2 linked regions of the Xanthocytophaga agilis genome follow. Each later gene encodes a partner of the first gene's protein in a complex. Links are inferred from orthologs where the notes say so. Each region holds a gene or a part of one and is shown on either strand. Other genes may lie near its edges.

Evidence for each region.
Region 2: the proteins of hisH (region 1) and hisF are in contact, whole or in part, in a crystal structure (PDB 6RU0), measured with the Thermotoga maritima proteins. The link is inferred for Xanthocytophaga agilis from one-to-one orthologs. Residues at the interface, in WP_004080484.1 of Thermotoga maritima: Asn15, Arg18, Arg22, Arg117, Leu118, Pro119, His120, Met121, Gly122, Trp123, Asn124, Asn134, Gly135, Tyr136, Tyr138, Val140, Tyr158, Glu180, Lys181, Ser182, Ser183, Lys184, Ile185; in WP_004080486.1 of Thermotoga maritima: Met1, Leu2, Ala3, Arg5, Ser40, Glu41, Asp45, Glu46, Ala70, Glu71, Ile73, Asp74, Ile75, Pro76, Phe77, Asp98, Lys99, Ser122, Gln123, Glu161, Thr195, Leu196, Asn247, Arg249, Glu251.

The regions. Positions count from the first base shown.
Region 1 is NZ_JASJOU010000002.1:265,400-270,935, reverse strand. The notes cover bases 1,270-4,181. They hold hisH (imidazole glycerol phosphate synthase subunit HisH), read left to right. Parts: upstream 1,270-2,387; coding sequence 2,388-2,975; downstream 2,976-4,181. Other genes in these bases: QNI22_RS07890 (DUF4132 domain-containing protein), read left to right, coding at 3,308-4,181; QNI22_RS07900 (phenylalanine 4-monooxygenase), read left to right, coding at 1,548-2,288. Also shown: menD (2-succinyl-5-enolpyruvyl-6-hydroxy-3-cyclohexene-1-carboxylic-acid synthase), read right to left, coding at 1-134; trpA (tryptophan synthase subunit alpha), read left to right, coding at 306-1,097; more of QNI22_RS07890, read left to right, coding at 4,182-5,536. UniProt on the Escherichia coli protein: IGPS catalyzes the conversion of PRFAR and glutamine to IGP, AICAR and glutamate. The HisH subunit catalyzes the hydrolysis of glutamine to glutamate and ammonia as part of the synthesis of IGP and AICAR.
Region 2 is NZ_JASJOU010000001.1:301,670-305,777, reverse strand. Bases 1,313-4,108 are described here. They hold hisF (imidazole glycerol phosphate synthase subunit HisF), read right to left. Parts: upstream 3,191-4,108; coding sequence 2,435-3,190; downstream 1,313-2,434. Other genes in these bases: QNI22_RS01135 (histidine phosphatase family protein), read right to left, coding at 3,305-3,940; hisIE (bifunctional phosphoribosyl-AMP cyclohydrolase/phosphoribosyl-ATP diphosphatase HisIE), read right to left, coding at 1,788-2,390; QNI22_RS01150 (hypothetical protein), read left to right, coding at 1,313-1,708. Also shown: QNI22_RS01155 (MBOAT family O-acyltransferase), read left to right, coding at 1-775; more of QNI22_RS01150, read left to right, coding at 956-1,312.

The DNA of each region.
Region 1 (5,536 bases):
GTATGCATATTCGGATGGCGGGCCAATGATATAGTTAATGGAGCTGATCGGGAACCAGGCGAAATAATAAATTCTGTAACTGCTTTCCGGGCGCAGATCTGAACCAAACGAGTGATAGACTCCAGTACAGGCAAAATGATATCTCTTTAAGGTGAAAAACTTAACTGTCGCAAAAATACTCGCTTTTATGGAAAACTGCTTTTTATCCTGTAATTTTGAAAAGCGTTCAGGATACTTCCGCTTCTGTCGTCTGGTCGTTTGTGTTCAGTGCCAGTATTATTTTGTTCATTCTACTTTTACATACCATGACTAATCGTATTATACAGCTATTTGAGCAGAAGAAAAATGACATCCTGAATGTCTATTTTACAGCAGGTTTTCCACAGCTGGAAGATACCCGTTTGATTCTTCAGACACTTGCTGATGCAGGAGCCGATATCATTGAAATCGGAATGCCTTACTCTGATCCTGTAGCGGATGGCCCTACGATTCAGGCTAGTAATGATAAGTCACTGGAGAATGGCATGTCATTGAAAAAATTGTTTGAACAACTGGAAGGTATTCGTCAGTATACACAGGTGCCTATTTTACTGATGGGATATCTGAATCCTGTGGTACAATATGGAGTGGAGAGATTTTGTGAAAAGTGTCAGGAAATAGGTATAGACGGCCTTATCCTGCCAGATCTGCCTATGTATGAATATCTGGATTCCTATAAAAGTGTATTTGAGAAAAATAATCTTCTGAATATATTTCTCATTACGCCCCAGACTTCTGAAAGTCGTATCCGTCAGATTGATGAAGTATCCAAAGGCTTTATTTATATGGTGTCATCGGCCAGCATTACCGGGGCCAAGTCTGGTATTGCAGAGGAACAAGAAGTTTATTTTAAACGGGTGCAACAAATGAATCTAACCAATCCTACTCTGATTGGATTTGGTATTTCTAATCACAGTTCCTTTACAAAAGCTTGTCAGTATGCGAATGGGGCTATCATTGGAAGTGCATTTATCAAAGTGTTGGAGCAAAGCAATGACCTGAAAACGGATATTACAGATTTTGTGCAGGGCATCAAAGGTATACCTATCACTGCCTGAGGAAAAAATTTTAAGTTCAGGTTTGTTGGAAGATATAAAACGATTCTATTACCTTTGCCATTATGATTCGTACAAGCAACCAATATTATTATTACTACGGCTACCGGGAAGACCTTTTTCGGAGAGTAGGGTTGTTTGTGTAAAACTTGACGATTTTCACACAAATATACAGAAGCCTGATCCGAAAAAGGGGTCAGGCTTTTTTATTTTCATGCTAGCTGGGAATGTGTGAAAAAATTCTATTAATTCTGTGAATATTTTTATTCTGGAAAACGTATTAATAGTACCGGGCTGTTATACGTTATAAACGCAGAAGCTGGAAGTACTCGTCTGAATCAAAAATTAATAGAATGAATAAGTAATCTATGGCATTGAGTGCATAGACAAGAGCGAACCGTACCTATCTATGAAAAATGGTCAGCATCGACAAACAATTAAATTCTATCAACGATGAAACAGGAATATGAAAAGTATACCTCCGAAGATTTTGGAGTTTGGCGTATATTATTTGAGCGACAGATTGCTCAATTGCCCGGTATGGCAACAGACGAATACCTGGAAGGTATCAAACGTATTGGCTTTACAGCACATCAGATACCTGAGTTTGAACAGGTAAATACAGTATTGTCCAGTTATACAGGCTGGAAGCTACATGTCGTAGCAGGTTTGATTCCGAATAAAGAATTTTTTGAATTGCTGGAAAACCGATATTTTCCTTCCAGCACCTGGCTACGACGTATGGATCAACTGGATTATTTGGAAGAGCCAGATATGTTTCATGATGTATTTGGACATGTTCCATTATTAACTAATCCCCACTTATGCAATTTTCTGGCTGATCTGAGTCGTATAGCCCTTCGGTTTATTGATAATCCGTATGCTATCGAACTTATTTCCCGGTTGTATTGGTATACGGTAGAATTTGGGCTGATTCGGGAAAATGGTGAGCTACGGATTTATGGGGCTGGTATTTTATCATCTAAAGGGGAGACTCATTATTCTCTGAATGATACTACTCCCCGGAGAATTACTTATGATGTGAAAACAATCCTTCAAACACCTTATATAAAAGAACGTTTCCAGGATCAGTATTTTGTAATAGAGTCGTATGAGCAACTGTATAACTCAGTGAGTGAGGTTGAACGATTGCTTGTTGAAGCTATCGCTGAAGAAAATCTGATGCATCAATAATACGCTCTGTCGGAAAATCATTTGTTTGCCTGTCGGAATGATGCTATTTTTGTATATTGTTCATCAGGCGACAGTATGGCTTGCCTAATTATTGAATTTATGGAAGTAGCTATTATTAAATACAACGCAGGAAACGTTCAATCTGTTATTTATGCTTTACGCCGTTTAGGAGTTGAGCCTATCTATACAGATAATGAAGAAACACTGCGAAAAGTTGACAAGGTTATCTTTCCAGGAGTAGGAGAGGCTAGCTCTACTATGACTTATTTAAAAGCCAAGGGATTAGATAAAGTTATTCCTTCTCTGACACAACCTGTATTGGGAACATGTGTAGGAATGCAACTGATGTGCCGGTATTCAGAAGAAAATGATACAGAATGTTTGGGTATATTTGATATAGATGTAAAACGTTTTCCTCCTGTAAATGGCATTAAAGTACCACAAACGGGTTGGAATGATATTTATCAGTTTCAAAATCCACTTTGTACCGGATTAAAGGAACATTCCTATGTATATTATAACCATAGCTACTATGCTCCTTTGTGTGAGTATACAGTTGCCAAAACAGACTATGGTGTTGAATATTCTGCTATGTTGCATAAAGATAATTTTTATGCTGCGCAGTTTCATGCAGAGATTAGTAGTAAGGTAGGTGCCAGTATTCTGGAAAACTTTCTGAAGTTATAACATAGGTGAACACATATATCCCAAACAAAAAGCCGCCGACAAAGCGGCTTTTTGTTTGGGATATATTTTAAGGTATCTACCTACTATATTTTACGTATAAAGACTACATCTTGAGTTGTTAATTATATTTTTATTTGTATTGGTAATTTTTATTTAAAATAGTTATTAAAATATTTGTTTGTTGGATATTTGTAGCTACTTTTGAACTGCCAATATGAACAGAACTACTACTTATTCTTGCCAGTAAGGTATTAGTTAGCTTTCAGAATCAGTTATTTTCCTTATTCACAAACACTTATATTCAAATTATATTTTACCTAATCTTCATTTTTATGTCTTATCAGAAAATTACTCCCGAGCAGTTTCTTGAACAGATGGAACAGTATTCCAAATGGTACAGTGACCTTCCGCAACTAGCTCAGGAGATTCTGGATTATGTGAGTGGTGGTACTTCTACTATGCCACAACTAAATAATCACCATGCATGGTATTTCTCAAGTGCTGTGAATCTGCTCAATTTGCCTGACGCCTGGACAGAGATGGATAAAAATATTATCAAGCTTATTGTGCAGCATGATCAAAACTGGCAAAAAGGTAAGCCTAACCCTGATTACTATTTCGGACGTCGTTTCATGGATTGGGTAGAGGAGGTGATCAGAGAATATCCACAAAAGAATTATTTCCCGCTAGTTGTAGACGAACTTAAACGGAATGGGTTGAATGATGCTTGTATTTTAGAAGATACAATCAGTGAGTTAAAATATGTATTGATGGACAGAGAAGGTGGGCTTACCGGTGTGGGAGAGTATGTATTGTCCTTTTTACCTAAGAAAGAGAGTCAGATCCTGGGATGGGTTAAATCAAATAATGATAGCAGTCTGAATACTCTATTGGGATTCCTTCTAAAACATCGTGAGCAAACAGTTGAAGATCGGATAGAGAATTTTCTGGAAGTATACAATGGATACTATTCACAGACATATATCAGTGTAAGTAATATTGAGCTATTACTACAACACAATGCTCAAAAGTATGAGCCTGCTATCAAAAAAGCATTACATGCAGGAGGAATTGGGGCTGCTTCTACCTATGAAGCATTTGAAGCTCTAGCTAAACATTTACCTGATGAATATGAGCCAAAACGTCTGGAGGCTGGCTTTACTTATCTGATTACTCAGAAGAAGGAGGCCAATCCTAATCCTATACCTACTGGTTACTGGTATTATAGTGAAGGTAGTAAGCGTATACCTCCTGCCAACCCCAATGAATACTGGAAGTACATTCCGTATAGTGTCTATATTATAGACTATCTGCTGGAAAAAGATCCAGTAAATGCCAAGACTGCTGCTGTAGAATACTTAAAAGACAATACAAGTGTCAAAAGTGAGTTTTTAACAACGCTTGAAAAACATCTGCAGGGTGATGCTGTAGATATTTTGATAGAAGGTATTTACGCTGATCCAGGAAAGGTAGACAGTGATTATTTCCGAACCCTTCTGGGAATACTGTCTAAGCATGACTATAAACGTCATGAGGAAAAAGTATGGGCTTTGACCAGACACAAATCCAAACGATTGCGTGAGATTGTAGCTGTAACACTGAGCAAATTGGGAGATTCTTCTATTGCGAAAGCAGAACAGCTGCTGGCTGATAAAAAAGGGGATGTACGTCAGGCCGGAGCGTTGATTTTGTCTCTAATTGGAACAGATACGGCTAAATCTATATTGAGTAATGCCCTGAATGCTGAAAAAAATGATGAAGCACGAGATGTGATGTTGCAGGCATTAGGCGAGAAGTTATTTGAAGGTGCTTCAGAAGAAACAATAAAAGATATGGTTGCTGCAACCAAAAAACGAGGTAAGATTGAGAGGCCTGTTGAAGACTGGTTGCTGGAAAAAGATCTACCTGCCTTGTATTACAAATCAGGTGACCAGCTAGATGAAAACACGATACGTTTTCTGTTATATCGTATGGGACGTTCGAAAGATATTCGTCCTGACATAGAGGCTAAACCTTTGCTATTACAACTAGATCGTGAAAAAAGTGGTGACTTTGCAAAAAAACTATATGAATTATTTATCCAGAAAGGGTCTGACTCAAAGCAAAAATATTTACTGGCGTTAGCTGGATTATTAGGAAACGATGATCTGGTAGATAAGTTGAAAGCACAGGTAAATCAACTGGTTGAGGCAAACAGAGGAAAGATGGGAGAGTATACTGTGCAGGCTCTGGCATTGATTGGCTCCAACAAAGCACTTCGGGCAGTAGAGTTTCTGTCACGTAAATACAAGAGCAAAAACCGGAATGTAGGTGCTGCTGCTATGGATGCCTTTAAGATTGCAGCAGAGGAGTTGAATATCAGCTTTTATGAATTGGCAGATAGTATCATTCCTGATTTTGGATTTGAAGGCTTGTTTAAGTCCTTTTTGGCAAAAGACCAGGAATATCGAGCCTTTATTGATACAGATTTCAAACTGGCTTTTTTTGATGAAGACAATCGTAAGTTCAAATCACTACCTAAGGGAACTGCTAAAGAGGTACAAGACGAATTTAAGGAGATC
Region 2 (4,108 bases), on another replicon or contig:
TGTTGCAGATAATTTAAAAGATTTTACGTTTTGGATGCGCTATCCATCATTTCAGGCATTTTCTTCTCTATCCCTCCTTACCATGTTATTTGGCTACTCCTGCCAGATTTTCGCTGACTTTGCGGGTTATTCTATAATAGCTATAGGCATGGCCAAACTGTTTGGATATGATTTTATAGCAAATTTCAACTTTCCGTATATCTCTACGTCTTTCTCTGAATTCTGGCGAAGATGGCATATATCACTTTCATCTTTTTTAAAAGAATATCTTTATATTCCTTTAGGGGGAAACCGAAAAGGAAAATTGAGAACATATATTAACCTATTAATAACTATGTTTTTAGGAGGGTTATGGCATGGTGCAGCCTGGTCTTATGCTATATGGGGAACTTTTCATGGAGTTGCTCTAGCAATAGAACGACTTTATAAAGACAATTTAAGAGTTAAGTCTACCAAATTCACAAATGTTATATGCGGAATATTTGTATTTAGTCTAGTTAGCCTTGGCTGGTTATTTTTTAAACTTTCCAACATACATCATGTAGCAGAGTTTCTTAAGAATGTAGCATCAAATTATGCATATAGAGACAATGCTCAAATCATTACATATATAATTCTGTATTCTTCACCTGTTGTCTTCTATCATATTTTTTATTTACTAAAATGGCAGAAAATAACAACCCAAAAATATGATTACATTTTTTATGGAATTATGTTATTTTTCATTCTAATAAATAGTGGCTCCCCCGGTGCATTCATATACTTTCAGTTTTAATTATCCGTAAATAAGCTTGCACTCTTACATAAATAATTTAATTGTTTCTATATGAAAAGAAAAACTTTACTTTTCACCTTGTTTCTGCTCATCATATATATATTAAGTATAAAACTTTTTAAAGAGCCGCATATAGTTCAGCATATCTGGCAAGAAAATATTATTAAAGCACAGAATTACGTGTATAAAACAAGTACTGAAGCAAATGTAATAGTTGGATCTTCTTTATCTGCCAAACTTTTGATGGATAGCCTCTCACATTTTGATAATTTATCTTTTTCTGGCTTAAGTATATTTGATGGCCTAAATCTTATACTAGAAAAAGGCAATCTACCTAAAACTGTCTTTATCGAAACGAATCTAGTATTGCGCCCAGAAAACACTCAATTCAAAGAAGATTTATTCTCTCCAATTCCTTTTTATACAAAGAAGCTTATACCTGCTTTTCGAGATGGACAACAGCCTATGGCTGTCTTTGGACATTATCTGGAAAAAAATGTAACCCAGAATATCCTTACCAAATTTGAAAGCATCAAAAATTCAACAGATAAACCGTTAGTTTCCGCTTTATCACCAGCATTATTCGAAAAGATGTTGAGTAATGAAATACAGAATTATTCTGTGATACCTCAGGAAAAACTTATCCAAGAAAGATTTGAAAAATTAAATACTATTATTAACTACTTGAATTCAAAAAAAGTGGACATTGTATTTTTTGAAATGCCTATTCACGAACGTTTATGCCATTCACCTGTATCAAATGTAGTAAGATCAAGTTTTTACCAATATTTCAGCAAAAAAAAATATTACTATATTACCCAGCCTTCCTGTGCAGATTATCAGACTACTGATGGATTACATTTCAATAGTGCAGATGCACTCCGATATACATCCTATTTTAAGTCTCAGGTTCAGAAATATCTATCACGATAAAAGTCTACACTTCAAACAAAAAAGGCCTTCATGCTTTACAAGCATAAAGGCCTTTTTTAAAAATGCATAAAATAGGCTTTTATTTCTTAGCAGCATGTCTTTGCTGCAATACATCTACTACTTCATCCAAATCTACGTTTTTAGCCTCAAGCAATACCAGAAAATGAAATAGCAAATCAGCAGCCTCATTTTTAAACAGATCCAGATTATCATCCTTCGCCTCAATTACAATCTCTACAGCCTCCTCTCCTACTTTCTGAGCTATTTTATTAATTCCTCTGGAAAACAGCTTGGCAGTGTAGGATTCTTCAGGTGATGTTCCTTTACGCTGCCTGATAATGGATTGAAGGTGATTCAGAAATAAGCCCTTCTGCTTATTTTCCTCATTAAAGCATGTGTCTGCCCCTGTGTGACAGGTAGGTCCGTCAGGAGTTGCCCGAATCAGAATAGTATCCTGATCACAGTCAATTTTGATCTCATTGACATGCAGAAAATGTCCAGATGTTTCTCCTTTGGTCCATAACCTGTTTTTACTGCGACTAAAAAAGGTTATTATTTTCTCTTGAACCGTTTTTTCGTATGCCTCCTGGTTCATATATCCCAGCATCAGAACTTTTTGTGTCACAGAATCCTGCACAACTACAGGTACCAATCCATTCTGTTTATCAAAATTTATAGTCATATAAAGTAAATCAGTGATTTGAATAAATTCTGGAAATAGGCTACCTACAGTCTCATTGTGATTCCTGCAGATTGCAGGTAGTGTTTTAAAACAGGGATTTCAATTTCCTGAAAGTGAAAGATACTGGCAGCAAGTGCAGCATCTGCTTTTCCCACAGTAAATATATCTTTAAAATGTTCCATTGTACCCGCTCCACCAGAAGCAATTACAGGAATGGAAAGGCCTTCGGAAAGGATACGGGTAACCTCTAAAGCAAATCCGGCTTTGGTGCCATCGGTATCCATAGAGGTAAGTAGAATTTCGCCAGCACCCCGGGATTCTACCTCTTTAGCCCAAGGAATGGTAGACTTATCAGTAGGTTTACGCCCTCCATGTGTATGAACAATCTCTTCGCCATCTACATTACGGGTATCAATAGCGACCACAATGCATTGGCTTCCAAATTCTCTTGATAGTTCATCGACAAGGTTAGGGGTACGAACAGCAGCTGAATTAATAGAAACTTTATCAGCACCAGCCTGCAATAAAGCTGATACATCAGCAATAGAGCCAATCCCCCCACCTACTGTGAAGGGAATATCTACAACAGCAGCTACCCGAGTTACCAGATCAATTAATGTTTTACGGTTATCTACTGTAGCCGTAATATCCAGAAATACCAGTTCATCGGCTCCCTCCTGGGCATAACGTTGGGCAAGCTCTACGGGATCACCCGCATCGCGAAGATTGACAAAGTTGGTCCCTTTAACAGTGCGACCATCTTTGATATCAAGACAGGGAATAATGCGTTTGGTAAGCAAAGTAAAAAAGAATAGATGAATACTGAAAAGTGGAGTAAATATAACAGATCCAACTTTCAAAAGATTGTTTTCATTTTACTCATATATTCATCTGCCCATTTACTCTGTATAGAATTAATGCATTAAATGTGTCAGTTTATGCAAATGCTGAATATCATTATGGGCAACAATCGAAAATTTTTTACCATCGTATTCCAGTTTGTATAAACATAGATTAGTATGCTCATATTGGTCCATGTCTTTCAAGGGTGTTTCAGCTAACATGCTTAACAGTATACGCATAGCCCGGCCATGCATACATATCAGAATAACATCTTCTTCAGGACGGGAAATAATCGTATCAATAACAGGCTTTTGACGAGCCTGTACATCTGCAGGACTTTCCCCTCCATCAATTCGCAGATAGTCTTCGCCATCGGCCCACGCAGCCAAAACAGAATGATAATAGGCATCTTCTTCCGGAGTGATTCGCTGCCCTTCCCGGTGGCCCCAGGAAATCTCATTCAGTCCTGCATATTTTTCATGAGGAAGCCCCAAAGAAAGAAATCCGGATACAGATTGGATGGCACGCTTTAATACAGAAGTATAAACCTTTTTAAAGGGAATGTGTTGATATTTCTCAAAAAACGCCTGAGCCTGGCTACGGCCTAAATCGTTCAAATCAGTATCTACTCCACTACCTTGCACGATGCCTTTCCGGTTATAATCGGTTTCACCGTGCCTGATCAAGTATATTTCTTTGGTTTTCAATGGATTGGTTTTGTACTACTTTTCGCTTATTTTGACAGCGAAATTACACTTTTTTCTGAAAAAAATAAAATTGTGTTCAGATCTAACAAATATGTCTGTAAACTTGTGTTCACAGGCATTGTCAATATTCAATAAATCATATCATAAAATACTGACTATCAAATATTA